Regions from separate parts of the Alicyclobacillus sp. SO9 genome, predicted to be linked through region 4. Evidence: riboswitches for the same ligand, from Rfam matches in the RefSeq annotation. Region 4 holds a riboswitch; each other region holds the start of a gene.
The links. Region 4 has a riboswitch for cyclic di-GMP ahead of GI364_RS04220 (GGDEF domain-containing protein). Riboswitches for the same ligand answer to the same signal wherever they lie in the genome.
Positions count from the first base shown of each region.

Region 1: it holds a riboswitch for cyclic di-GMP, as region 4 does, so the genes downstream of both, GI364_RS18615 (methyl-accepting chemotaxis protein) here and GI364_RS04220 (GGDEF domain-containing protein) in region 4, are expected to answer to the same signal.
Region 2: it holds a riboswitch for cyclic di-GMP, as region 4 does, so the genes downstream of both, GI364_RS13120 (sensor domain-containing diguanylate cyclase) here and GI364_RS04220 (GGDEF domain-containing protein) in region 4, are expected to answer to the same signal.
Region 3: it holds a riboswitch for cyclic di-GMP, as region 4 does, so the genes downstream of both, GI364_RS24080 (hypothetical protein) here and GI364_RS04220 (GGDEF domain-containing protein) in region 4, are expected to answer to the same signal.

Region 1 is NZ_CP066339.1:3,961,106-3,964,270, reverse strand. Features, by position in the region: gene GI364_RS18615 (methyl-accepting chemotaxis protein) at 93-1,823, opposite strand; cyclic di-GMP riboswitch class I at 1,947-2,033, opposite strand; gene GI364_RS18610 (DeoR/GlpR family DNA-binding transcription regulator) at 2,239-3,030, shown strand; gene galT (galactose-1-phosphate uridylyltransferase) at 3,049-3,165, shown strand, end outside.
Region 2 is NZ_CP066339.1:2,821,047-2,824,211, reverse strand. Features, by position in the region: gene GI364_RS13130 (YitT family protein) at 1-370, shown strand, start outside; gene GI364_RS13125 (aspartyl-phosphate phosphatase Spo0E family protein) at 559-825, shown strand; cyclic di-GMP riboswitch class I at 1,197-1,286, shown strand; gene GI364_RS13120 (sensor domain-containing diguanylate cyclase) at 1,432-2,292, shown strand; gene GI364_RS13115 (hypothetical protein) at 2,332-2,487, shown strand; gene sigY (RNA polymerase sigma factor SigY) at 2,665-3,165, shown strand, end outside.
Region 3 is NZ_CP066339.1:5,153,480-5,156,644, reverse strand. Features, by position in the region: gene GI364_RS24085 (glutamate decarboxylase) at 1-1,008, opposite strand, end outside; cyclic di-GMP riboswitch class I at 1,178-1,266, shown strand; gene GI364_RS24080 (hypothetical protein) at 1,485-2,171, shown strand.
Region 4 is NZ_CP066339.1:941,347-944,511, forward strand. Features, by position in the region: gene GI364_RS04220 (GGDEF domain-containing protein) at 926-1,870, opposite strand; cyclic di-GMP riboswitch class I at 1,942-2,026, opposite strand; cyclic di-GMP riboswitch class I at 2,280-2,374, shown strand; gene GI364_RS04225 (bifunctional diguanylate cyclase/phosphodiesterase) at 2,342-3,165, shown strand, end outside.

The sequences.
Region 1 (3,165 bases), 2.2 Mb from region 4:
ACTACGTGTCATGCAACCAAAAAAGCAGGTCTGGATGACCTGCTTTCATAGTTCCTGTGCCGACTATCAAACACTATGCACTGTGATGTACGTTAGTAAGTGAATTCTCCAATTAGTACGGTTAAGGATTCCGCATGCTGAGTGATGTGCTCGATGCCTGCGGCAGCTTCCTCCATTGTTGCCGATTGTTCCTCTGTTGCCGCTGCTACCTCTTCTGTACTGCGCGAGAAACCTTCAGCAATTGTCAATACTTCTGCTACCGACTTATTGACGTTTGTAGCACTTGCAGCTAGTTCGGTGATTTCACTCAAAGCTTCTTCAATCTGGTGATGAACCCCATCGACGTGAATTGCAATTTCGTTAAACGAAACTGCAGAGGTGTCCATGGTTTCTAGCCCAGTGTCCATAGTTTTTTTACTGTTGTGCATTTGCGTTAAAACACTGCTCATTTCCGCCTGAATGTGCTGTGCTATTTTTTGAATTTGCAAGGCTGCATCTTTGGAGTTCTGTGACATCTTACGCATTTCGTTTGCCACTACTGCAAAACTGCGACCGTTCTCTCCTGCCCTCGCAGCTTCAACAGATGCATTTAAGGCCAGAAGGTTGCTTTGATCTGCGATGCCGCTGATGAGATTGACAATGGAATTGATTTGTTCCACTTGTCCTCCCAAAGAGTCGACTTGTTCACTCAGTGTGTTAATGGAATTGGCAGCCGTTGTGATTTGTGTAGAGGTCTCCTTAATAGCCTTGTGACCGCGCTCGACGGTGGATTTGGAGCCGGCGGACGAAGTCGACACTTGCTCGGCATTCCTACGAAGTGTTTGAATATGCTCGTTCATACTTGTAACCATATTCATGGCGTCTTGTGTTGCTTTTTGTTGCGAGGCTGCGCCGGAAGAGATACCTTGAGTTCGCTCAGCAATTTGAACAGAAATACTGGTTACTTCTCCTGATGTAGCAACAAGTTCCTGTGAAGTTGCTGCCATTTGGTCGGTGCTGTCCGAAATGGTTCTGACGATGTTTTGAATGCTTCCAATCATCTCATTGAAAGAATCCGCCAATTGACCAAATTCATCTCTGGAACGAATTTGCAGTCTTTTTGTTAAATCCCCCGAGTTTTGTGCAATTCGTTTCATTTCTGAAGTTATCATTCGGACAGGTCGCAGCGTAGCTCTGAGAGTAAAAATCGCCAAGAGTACACTTAACAGCAAGGCTGCTGCAATGACAATTAACGAGATAAAAAGTGCCCTGACGTAGACGTTGTGCGCGTGACTTACAGTTTGGTTCGCGGCATGCGTTTCAAAGGCAATGAGCTTGTTGAGATCAGACAGCGTTTGACTGACGCTCTTCGTCGACGTCAGCTTGACTGAACTTTTGGCCCTAAGATTGCTGAAGTCATTGTAAATCGCTACGGTAGAATTACTTAAGTCGTTGGCAAAAGTGCTCCACTGGCGCTGGTCTGTGCTCGCTATACTTGTCTTAGAGAGTACCCCTAGATTCTTATCAATTTGGGTCTCTATTTTCTGGATATCTGACTGGTAGTTCACCTGTTGACTCACAGAACTAGTCAGTTTAATTTGATACAGATCCAACTGTATGTTTCGCAGCCTGTCTTGTATTTGCGTTAATGATTCAAGCGGTGCGAGACGACTTGCTACGATAGAATGAGTCATTTGTTGGGTCATCCTGAGATTGATAATTCCGATGCCCCCAAGACCAATAAGCACAACGTTTAACGCAATAAAAGAATAAATCAGTTTTTGCGCAAGAGATAATCCGCCGCGGGCGTAGAAAAAGCCCAAAATCCTTCGAAGTCTGGCCATTAAGAGACGTCCCCCTACAGTATCGTGATGGTGACAAGCAACGTGTGAACTCTTCGGTATGCAACAAAACGGGTGCAAATTGCAAAACAAAAAAGCGCCTTCATAGGCGCCACACGCAAATCTTGCGGCAGCCTGGCTATCATAGGTCAGAGTCCCTTAGATCCAATGGCTTTGCGGCCCAATGTTTCCATTGGTGTGCCTATGTAACATAAAAGTCTAAATAACATCATGAGATAAATGTCGATACTTGTCTAGTGGCAATGGTGTGAAAAATTGCTAACGCGAACGTTCATTACAACGATGTAGTTGTGGTTCCATTCGCTTCTATTATGCTCGGTGTAATCAAATATAAATCTACATATTGATTAAAATGTGATAAGATATGATTATAATTGGAAACTTGGAGGTCTCAATCATGTACCCGGCTGAGCGACAGCGAAAATTGGTGGATTTACTCGCGCAAAAGGGATTCATTTCCATTCAGGACCTTGCCGATGCATTAAGCGTTTCAGAAATAACGATTCGTCGAGACTTGAATCGGCTGCACCGGCAAGGAGTTGTGGAAAAGGTTGTTGGCGGGGGACAAATCAGCAAGAGTGCTGCAGAACCGACGTTTATGAACAAGCGCGTGCTGCAGCGGGCAGAGAAAGCCGCTATTGCCAGTGAAGTACTGACGCTGATAGAGCCAGGAATGACAATTGGTTTGTCTGCAGGTACAACAACGTGGACCGTAGCGCAAAAATTAAAATCAAATCATCACAGCCTGGATGATCTCACCTTTGTGACCAACTCTACAAACGTTGCAACAGTATTAAAACAGAACGGATGGAACGATATTCACCTAACAGGTGGTCAGTTTCGCACTCCTTCAGACGCTTTGGTCGGGCCCCTGGCGGAAGAAAGTGCAAGAAAGTTGCATACAGATTTGCTGTGTCTCGGGGTTCACGGGATTGATGCAGGATTTGGCTTAAGTACGCCCAACCTGCAGGAATCTGCTATCAATCGGATACTGATGGAGAACACGGAGAGAGTTGTATTAGCCTTCGATCACACAAAATGGGGTATTCGTGCATTGGCGCACCAAGCAAATCTAGATGAGGTGGATGCAATCGTGACAAATGAGACGGAAAACAGTGACGCAGATTGGGATGCACTTCGTCAAACAGGCATTGACCTACACCTGGTTCATCCGCAAACGGAAGACTAAGTCGAGGAGGAAGATGAGATGGCAGAATTGAGATTTAACCCGCTGCTGCGAGACTGGACGATGGTTGCCGCCAACAGGCAGAATCGTCCCGATATGCCGAAGAACTACTGTCCATTTTGCCCGGGTTCCGGGAAA
Region 2 (3,165 bases), 1.9 Mb from region 4:
TGCTGTAATTATTGTATTATCGGTATTTCTCTTCAACATACAAGTGGCCATGTATACATTAATATCAATTTTCGCGAGTTCCAAGGCTTACGCAGTACTGCTAAATCATGTTGGCCGCGTCTCTGTGATTATCATCACAGAACACGGAGAGAGAGTTTCAAGAGCTATTACAGCGAATATGATTCGCGGCGTTACCAGTTGGAATGCAGTCGGAACGTACTCAAATCACCCTAAAAATGTACTGCTCTGCGTTACTACCAACGTACAACTCACTCAACTGCGAACCATTGTGCTCGAGAACGATTCCAAAGCTTTTATCAGCGTGATTGCAACACAGAACGTGATTGGACATTTCAAGCAAATATGGTGAGACTGTGTTGTCCAAGCTGTTGCATCGACATTTATTTATGGCAGAACATCGCGACTCGAGCAGAGAATTAACGAATTTTTAATGTTTTATTTCCCCTTCGACACGTTGTGACAAATTTGGTTTAGACAATGTGTTACGCTTGGGAGCGTTGTTGCTTCTTAGTGGAAGAGGGGAGGGCGGACGTTGCAATGAATCAACTAATAGAACACCTTCGGTGCAAAATGATTGACCTAGCACATGAACGGGGCAGTTTGACACATCCAGAAGTGATTGCTGTCAGTGAACAGTTGGACGACTATATTGTGAAAGTTCAACAACTCTTGAAAGATTCAAGTTATGAAACCACATTATATCGGTACGATACAAACACAGAAATTCATGGTTTGGGCTCGCTTACAGATTTTTTAGATTGGCATGACACTGCTCTCAGACAAACTGCGATGCCTCCCTGCTAAATGAATTGGAAATGGATAAGACAAACACAACCGCGGTGGCTTGGCTGTCATAGCATTCAGTTGAAATGCCGGTTCAATTCGTTAAAATGACACAATTCCCACTTGTGTAAATTGGAATGGAGGGCGTTCCCTTTGTTTGTTCGTACTTTAACCGGTAAAGGTGCATCACAACTATTGTGCGTATTCAACTATTGCGTGTAAATACGGAGTCCTTTGGCGCACCGATAATGATTATGGGTTACAAATTATAGTATGTATTGGAGGATTTTTACGCAAGGTGTTGAAATACCAGTGTGTGGAAGCAGCATATACTGAACTAATATTCATAGAATGGTATGGCGAACAACGTACCACAGATTTCTCAATTGAATTTACGATAAAGGCAAATGTGCTGAAAGGCACTGACGCAAAGCTAAAGGGACTACATCAGGATGAGCCTGACAAGTCAGCCAGCTGCTCGTATGGCTAGGACTCAGTCTGATTGCGGGCTGAGTTGTTTTTTTTTGGGAGGGATGCGGTCATGGACAGCAGTTGAACGGACGGCAATAAGCTCACGACAACCGCCAAGTAATATAGAGACAGGATTCTGGAAGGTTGGGGAATAGGGTGTCTGACTTACCTGTTGAACTCATATTAGACAACATGTCGGATTTAGTTTTCGTGATGCGTCTGGATGACTCCAATGATTTTCGATACGTAAAGATGAATTCCTCTGCTATGAGAGCTGCTGGACTTACTTCAATGGCTTACGGCGCAACTTTCTACGATGTCCTCGACCCATACGAAGCAGAGTTTCTGGACAAGCAGTATCACCATGCTCTGACAACCGTCAAACCAATCTCATTCCTTTTCAGCCACGGAGGTCAAATTGGTGAGACAAAATTGGATATTGTAAGAGCGGGCGGAAACCCTCATGTAATTGGTACAGTGCGTGACATAACAGAACGAGTGAGTACTGAACAACGCCTTCGCAGAGAAGCACATTTTGATGCCCTGACGGGACTTATGAATCGCCACGGACTAGAAGAACGGTTGCACACGAGCCTTGCTGAAGCAGAAAAAACCGGCAGTCTCGTAGCAGTAATGGTCATTGATGTGGACAGTCTAAAGACAATGAATGACACATGGGGACACTTGGTTGGAGATGCTGTCCTGCAAGAAGCTGCTCGGCGCATTCAGGGGGTCATACGAAAAGAGGATATTGTAGCACGCATTGGCGGGGACGAGTTCATACTCGCTGTACATATTCAAACAAGATCGGACAGCATACTTCTGGCAGAACGACTTCGAGTTGCACTGTCGGCACCGTGGGTACACAATAACGTGACTATGGAAATGTCGGCAAGTATGGGCATGGCATTGTTTCCCATGCACGCTGCAACCTTTCAGGAAGTGCTTCGGTTGGCTGATGAGGCTTTGTACAAAGCCAAACAGAAGCCGGGAACTCACTATGAGTGTAAAGAGTAGAAGGTTTTGGACGCAGCATGAACGCTGTGGGACTGAAAGATGGCGTATCTGAAGGTCATCAAATATGCAACCAGCGCTTCTGTAAGCGCTGGTTTTATTGTGATGTCGTTTTTGGTTGTCCTTGTGGTCCATCATGGTAAAACGCAAGTTTTAAAGGTTTTTGCAAAAAACTTAAAGAGTAATGTGAACCATTGACCATCCTGAATCGTACTATCTATGTCTACAGATTCATCAGCACGAGTTGTGTCCGCTTGCTTCTGGCATGTCGGAAATGGCCGGGGGGGTGTGTGGCAGAGGCACGAACCAGGCCGCTTGCACTTGACGTTTACTTCAGGTGCCGAATGAATGACGGGATAGGTGGCTGCCCATTTGATGGACGAACTACTACAGGCTGCAGCAGCACAACAAGGAGACGAGGAAGCATTGGCGCTGTTGTTACAGCGCAACTATTTGTTCGTGTTCAAATATCTGTTGAAGGTGACATTAGAACGCTCGAGGGCAGAGGAGCTTACACAAGAAACCATGGTACGAGCCATTGAAAAGATTCACCTCTATGATCCGTCCAAAAGTAAGTTTTCATCTTGGCTTATGACAATCGCTACTCGGCTGTTTTTTGATGAACGACGGCGAAGAAGACGAGAGAAGGAATTCATAGCAGCCGACGAGCTAAGCCGCAGCCTCCGCTGGCAAATAGAGACTTCACCTGATGAATGGCCAGCATTGGTCGATGTCTTGTCTGGATTGAGTCTCGATACTCGAACAGCGGTGGTATTGAAACATTTCTATGGCTATAACTATAAGGAGATTTCCAAAATGTGTAAGGTTCCGACAGGGACCGTGAAGTCTCGTGTTCATAACGGTTTAATCGCCCTG
Region 3 (3,165 bases), 980 kb from region 4:
TTGCCTTCCGAGACGCAGGAAATTGTAGTATTGGGCAACGATTTGTCCTCCTGGTCTTGAAAAATTCAATGCAAACGTCGGCATACTTCCTCCTAGGTAATTGACGTTAAATACGAGGTCTTCGGGTAAGTCCTCGGCTTCCCGCCAGACAGCCCAACCGACGCCAAGGGGGGCTAACCCATATTTGTGTCCTGAGGCGTTAATGGATTTCACCCTTTGCAACCGAAAATCCCACTTTAGCTGCGGATGTAAAAAAGGGGCTATAAAACCTCCACTGGCAGCGTCAACGTGAATTGGGATGTCCCATCCCGTTTCGGCCTGCAATTTGTCCAATGCACTACTGACAGATTCGACGTCATCGTAGTGTCCCGTAAATGTTAATCCCAATGTGGTCACTACGCCAATGGTATTTTCATCGCAAGCTGCAGCCACTTTGTCCGGATCAAGCGTATAGCGGCCTTCTTCCATTGGCAGTTCACGCAGTTCTACATCGAAATACTTTGCGAATTTTTGCCAGCATACCTGTACCGATCCCGTCACTAAATTCGGTTGTCCGCTTGCATCCCCGTTGTCGTCTTGTCTTTGCCGCCATTTCCATTTAAACGCTAATCCACTTAACATGGCCGCTTCACTTGAGCCGGTTGTGGATGTTCCGATAGTACTTAATGCCTGCGGAGAGTTCCATAGGTCTGCCAGAATATGTACACAACGCCTTTCAATCTCAGCTGTTTGAGGATACTCATCTCTGTCCACCATATTCTTCGTAATACTTAAGTCCATCAATTTTCGGACCTCGTTGCTTTCCCACGTCGTACAAAATGTAGCAAGATTCTGACGCGCTCTGCCGTCCAGCATGAGTTCGTCCAGTATGAGCTTATAGACTGTTTGTTCATCGTGTGTATCCTCAGGCATACTGTACTTTGGGACTTTCAGGTGAAAATCCAAGGGAATGAAGGAATCGTATTCTCCTCTGTTTTCATCGGCTGAAGAATCGTACAAGGCTGTCATGTGAGTCAACTCCCTTCTGAGCCATTTATATTCGGCTGAGGTACAAAGTACAACGTATTGCAGAAGTGTCAAATCAGCGAATGAGTCATCTAAAGTCTGGGTTGTCGTATCTTGTCGTTTTTGATAGAATGTAAGGAACAACTTGGAAATTCAACTCCGATGTGAAAGATTGACCAAAAGGCAACCCATTGGAAACGATGGTGACGCAAAACTACAGGGGCTACGGCAGAACAACTGCTAGGCCAGCCAGTTGCTCGTCTCTGGAGGATAATCAACCCGTCCGGGACACAGGACGGGTTTGCTTTGTCTTTATGGGCTTGTCTATGCAGGGAGGGATTCATTGGATTGAGGTAGGGTGATATAGTGTTGCGGAAGCACGGAATATAGAGAAAGTGAAGCCGCAATCATTTACGTACAAACAACAGGGCTAAAGGGGAGATTTGAAAATATAAGCTTTTGTCGCGAGGTGTATGACGATGAAATTAATGAAGTTGCTGCAGTCAAATCAAACTAGTACAGAAAAGGAAAAGACGAACGAGAGCGTGGAAAGACCCGCAAGAATTAAAAAGGAAAGTGTGTCAGAAGGTGTCTCAAACGGCATTATTGAAGTAGCGGGAACCATGGAAACCATTGATTCAGTGGAAACCAAAGTCTCACAGGCAATTCAAGAGCTGTTTGAATCCAGAAGAACCTTTCAATCAAAACTGCAAGAAGACCACCGCGCAATTTTCAACAAAGACGCCTCAATTCAAGAACTCATCAAAGACAAATCCTTTCTGGAGAACAAAATCGAAAGTCTTTCTGAAGAAATTAGCAAAACACAAGACGACATATCTCATAGAAAAGGTCAGCACGACCAACTTCTGAATGAGTTTAATTCATATAAAGCGGAACAGGGTAGAAAACTGCAAAAGTTGCAGGACACCCTTCAAGAACGGGAACTGACAAATCAGCAACTGCTTCTGGACTTCAACCAATACAGACAAAAGAGTGAAGCGAGGGAGCAGCAATTGGAAGTGCAGCTGCGCGACCAACACGTAAAGCACCAGCATTTGGAGAAGAAATATCAAGAGTCCCTGAACGAAAACGGGAGACTAAACAAAGTGATTCATGAGTTTGTGGCAAAGGCGTCAACATCAGCGAATGAGCAACAGGTTAGATAAATGATAGAATTTTAGGATTTCAGGATTTTAGTGATCCGAAAGCGCCTTATTGGCCGAACCCTTTTGAGATAGTGATCGAAAAGATCACTACCATGCGGATGCCGAAATAATAAGGTCACAAACGATCACTAATGCCGGTCGCGCGGCAGCAACGGCCTGATAATAGGGATCAATGCATGCCCTATTATCAGGCTGGTATCTGTGATAGGGATCCCGCTGATCACTAAGGTGACGCGTGCCATTGTCTTAGGGAGCAAAAGGATCACTATTGCACCCGTGGTGGGATGCGCCGCTGGCCACTAATCCGGGGAGGGGCAGGGTGGAGCGTGGGTAATAGGGCGCAACGGGATCACTAACAACGTGGGTGGGAACAAATACCCTTGGGTTGGTAGCCTGCGTGAGTACTTCCCATCTCACTGGTCGCCCGCCTATTATTGGAGTTTATCACCATGAAAAGCAACTAAAATTCACCCGCTTATCTTCTTGTTCGATCCCGTTTACTTAGTCTACAGCGTCCCAGCCAAGCAAGAATTGGCTGCCAGGCATGCCTGGGAGGTCATTGGGGAGGCGGTTAGTGCCTTGTAGTGATCACGAACAATAAAGTTGGTAACCAGACAATAAATTGGTAACTCTTTGACCTCATGGTACAATCCTGTGCCCTGGGGTTTCTTTTGTATGACTTAATTGATTGTCGCGAGTCTCTAGTGAGTACAGGTAGAGATTTTGTGTTCAAATATCGATATTTATTCGTTCGTTCTATAAAATGGAAATGTGGTTAACGAGGCATTTAGTAAAGATTATCCTCCCATCTCATAGCAGACTGAGTTGCTAAAACTACAGAAATGGTATCTAAAATTCATGCATCGAGATGCTATAAAAGGGCTGTTTTTTCGTATTGTGCTGGAGCAATATCCGTTGTGTCTTGGAAGTCCAGGGGGTGATATGGATGACAAGGAGTCGGACTTGCGATTCCCGCTGCAAACAAACAACAGAG
Region 4 (3,165 bases):
GCAAATTGATTCAGAGGGTGGAGAAGACGAGCACGATCGCTGATGGGGGTGACGCATCCAGCCACGCACTGCATTACGTCTCGATAGCCTTCATCGTGAGATGCTCGATGCTTTGACGAAACGGTTGAAGTGTAATCAATCAATTACAATTGAAAAGGCTTTAGATTTGCTGTTTGCTGATCTATTCACCGTACAGGAACAGGCGTTAATTGCAGGATATACCGGGGTGTTTGAGCGTCCCTCTCTCACCGACGAAGAGGATTTAACATCATAACCGGTCTACTTGGCCGGCTTTATACCCTCTTTCACTTAAAGTGTAGAGCACTCTTAATCCGAGTCAAAAATGTCTCTTGATTTACAATCGTCGAAAAGACTTGAATGTACGAGTGCAGAAATGCATGGTGATCCATGGATCGTCCGTGTCATTTGTACCATACTCCCCATATGTCTCGGTTTTGCTGGCAGAGTGATAGGTTGATGACGATGTGATGAAGGACGAACGATGGAAACACACTCTTCTTGTGATTACCCATTCTACCTCGCTGCGGGCTATAGCGTCCTTCAATCGTTAGGGAAATTATGGAAGGTAAAGGGCGGGCGGCTCTTACGTTGACCGCGAAACGACAGGGATTTATCCATGCCGTTTGTCGTGATGAAAGATAGAGGCACTTAGACCTCGATTTTTCAGCCAGTTTTATGTATTCAAGGTTGGAAGATCAAAAGGGGAAAATCAGACCGAAATACGTGGGATTTCTTCATAACGAGCGATTATCTGCCAACTCCTCATGTATACTCTATTGTGCTGGAATATCCGAAGATTATCTCGGCTTACTCACAGAAGAAACATACGAAGTCAGAAACGTAGGTTGGTGATGAAATCCATTTTCGTTAATGTTCCTCGTGTCCTCGGTTAAAGCATTGGTCTTTAATCCGTAATACTGGGTATTTTACTTTCATAAAGGCGCTTGTCGGCGCATCGAAAACAGGAATCCCAATCACGCCCGTCTATTCCTAACTTTGCGCATCCAACGCTGACGGTGTACGCTTTGTCCTTAAACCACTCAATAACTTTATTGGTCACTTCTCTAGTGTCTAAAGGCTCCGTTTCCAAGGCGAAGACAAATTCATCTCCTCCGAATCGAGCACAGATACCTTGGCTGCCAACGGATGTTTTCAGTAATTGCGCCACATCTTGTAGCACGGAGTCCCCAGCAATATGCCCGTGAGTATCATTGATCTTCTTGAAATAATCTACGTCGAGGACTCCAACGACAAGATTAGCAACATTTCTATTCACCAACTGTTTGAATTTTTCAGTAAAACCTCTACGATTGAGAATCTCAGTCAGACTGTCGTGACGACTGGCGTGCTCAGCGATTCGTCTTAGGGTCAACATCTCAAGAACAAGAGATACATATGTAGAACAAGCAGATACAAGGTCAGTTTCTTCAGAACTGGGCATTCTGCACATTCCAAGAACGATGGCTCCTACCGGTTCCTCTTTTACAGTTAGTGGCCACGCGCTAACATATTCAACGCCAGCCTCTTCCCATACCTTTCTCCAGACGGGAGGACCTTCTGACACGTGGAACCACCTTTGAGAAATGTTATAGGAACTCCCTGAAAACCATTTGCCGTTGGATATGAATTGTGTCAATTCCTCTGCAGTGTAATCTATTCCCCAGGGAGAATAAACTTTGACATGAGGGTCCTCTTCCTCGGGAATGAATTTCTTGCGATAGATCATCATTCCCGCATCCAGCCCAAAGTCGTCGTGTAGAAGCAGTGCGACCTGTGAAAAGAGGATTGTACCACGCTCCACTGAGGCCCAGTGCCGTGATTGTTCAATTAAATCTTTGAGTTGTTGCACCCTTATGTCCCCCTATCAAAAAACACATCCGTCATCATCCGGATGTGCCACTATATCTTCTGTATCTCTATAACGGCAATCCGGCCAGCATGGCTAAATAGCGGTAGCCCCGTGATTTTGTGTCCCAACCTTTCGGCTGGTTTACCTTTTCTTTTTGATCTTTATTCAATCTACCACAATTTTCAAATACACTCAATCAGTTATAGATGCAATGTCAATGGAGTCCAAGTGACAAAACCGGCAGTCCTGTGTAGCGAATCTGATTATTGGGATTTTCTTAATATGACATTGAAAGTTCAATATAATCCGGTGTGGCTACTTGATCCTAATTACTACATTGAGGAAGCTTTGATTGAAGTCCGCTGATATTCTGTTACAATTATCGTCAAATTGTAACAAGTTGCGCCAAATTGATAAACGGCAAAAGTATCGGAAGGTACTGACGCAAAACTATAGGGACTAACTCAGGTAATGTCGTACCTGATATGTCAGCCAGTTGCTCATTTTCAAACTCTGACTCAGTCCGAGAATGGGGAAAAATATCGTTGGATGACAGAGAATATGTCAGACTTGTTCGCTATCGTTGACAAGAACGGCCTTGTGTTGTACGCTTCTCCGTCTCATAAACGTTTATTAGGCATTGATCCCAAGAAGTACATTGGACACTCGTTATGGACTCAAATTCATCCTTGGGATCAGGATAGAGTGCAAAGCCAGTTCGTGGAGATGATTGAACATAAGCAGTCCACCAAAGTAGAGTGTCAATATCTTCGTGCAAGCGGTACCCCGTTATCGGTTGAGGTGATTTGGATTCCCCTAGTCGATGTGAATGAACAGGTGTCTCAAATTGTCGCCATGGCGAGAGATGTTACAAGGAGAACGGAAGCCGAAAAAGAGTTGTCGGTGACTGAGAGATGGCATCGTGCTCTCTTTGATAATCATCCGGATGCTGTAGTATCCGTGGCTCCTGACAGTCGACTTTTGTCATGTAATGTGGCCTGTGAAGTTCTCATAGGGCAGACATATTACGAGATCACGGGTCAATCATTCTACCGCTTTGTAGTTCCGGAATATCACTCTGATATGGATATTCATTTTTCGCGCGTGATGAAGGGTGACACAGTTGACACCGAAATAGAGGTCCTCCATAAAGATGGACATCACATTCCAGTGAGTTTAATTGGTTTGCCGGTCATTGAGGACGGAACGGTTGTAGGAGCATACGGCATTGTAAAAGATATTTCCGAGCGAAAGCAAGGTTTGACACAGATACGCGGGCAATCTCGAATTTCCGA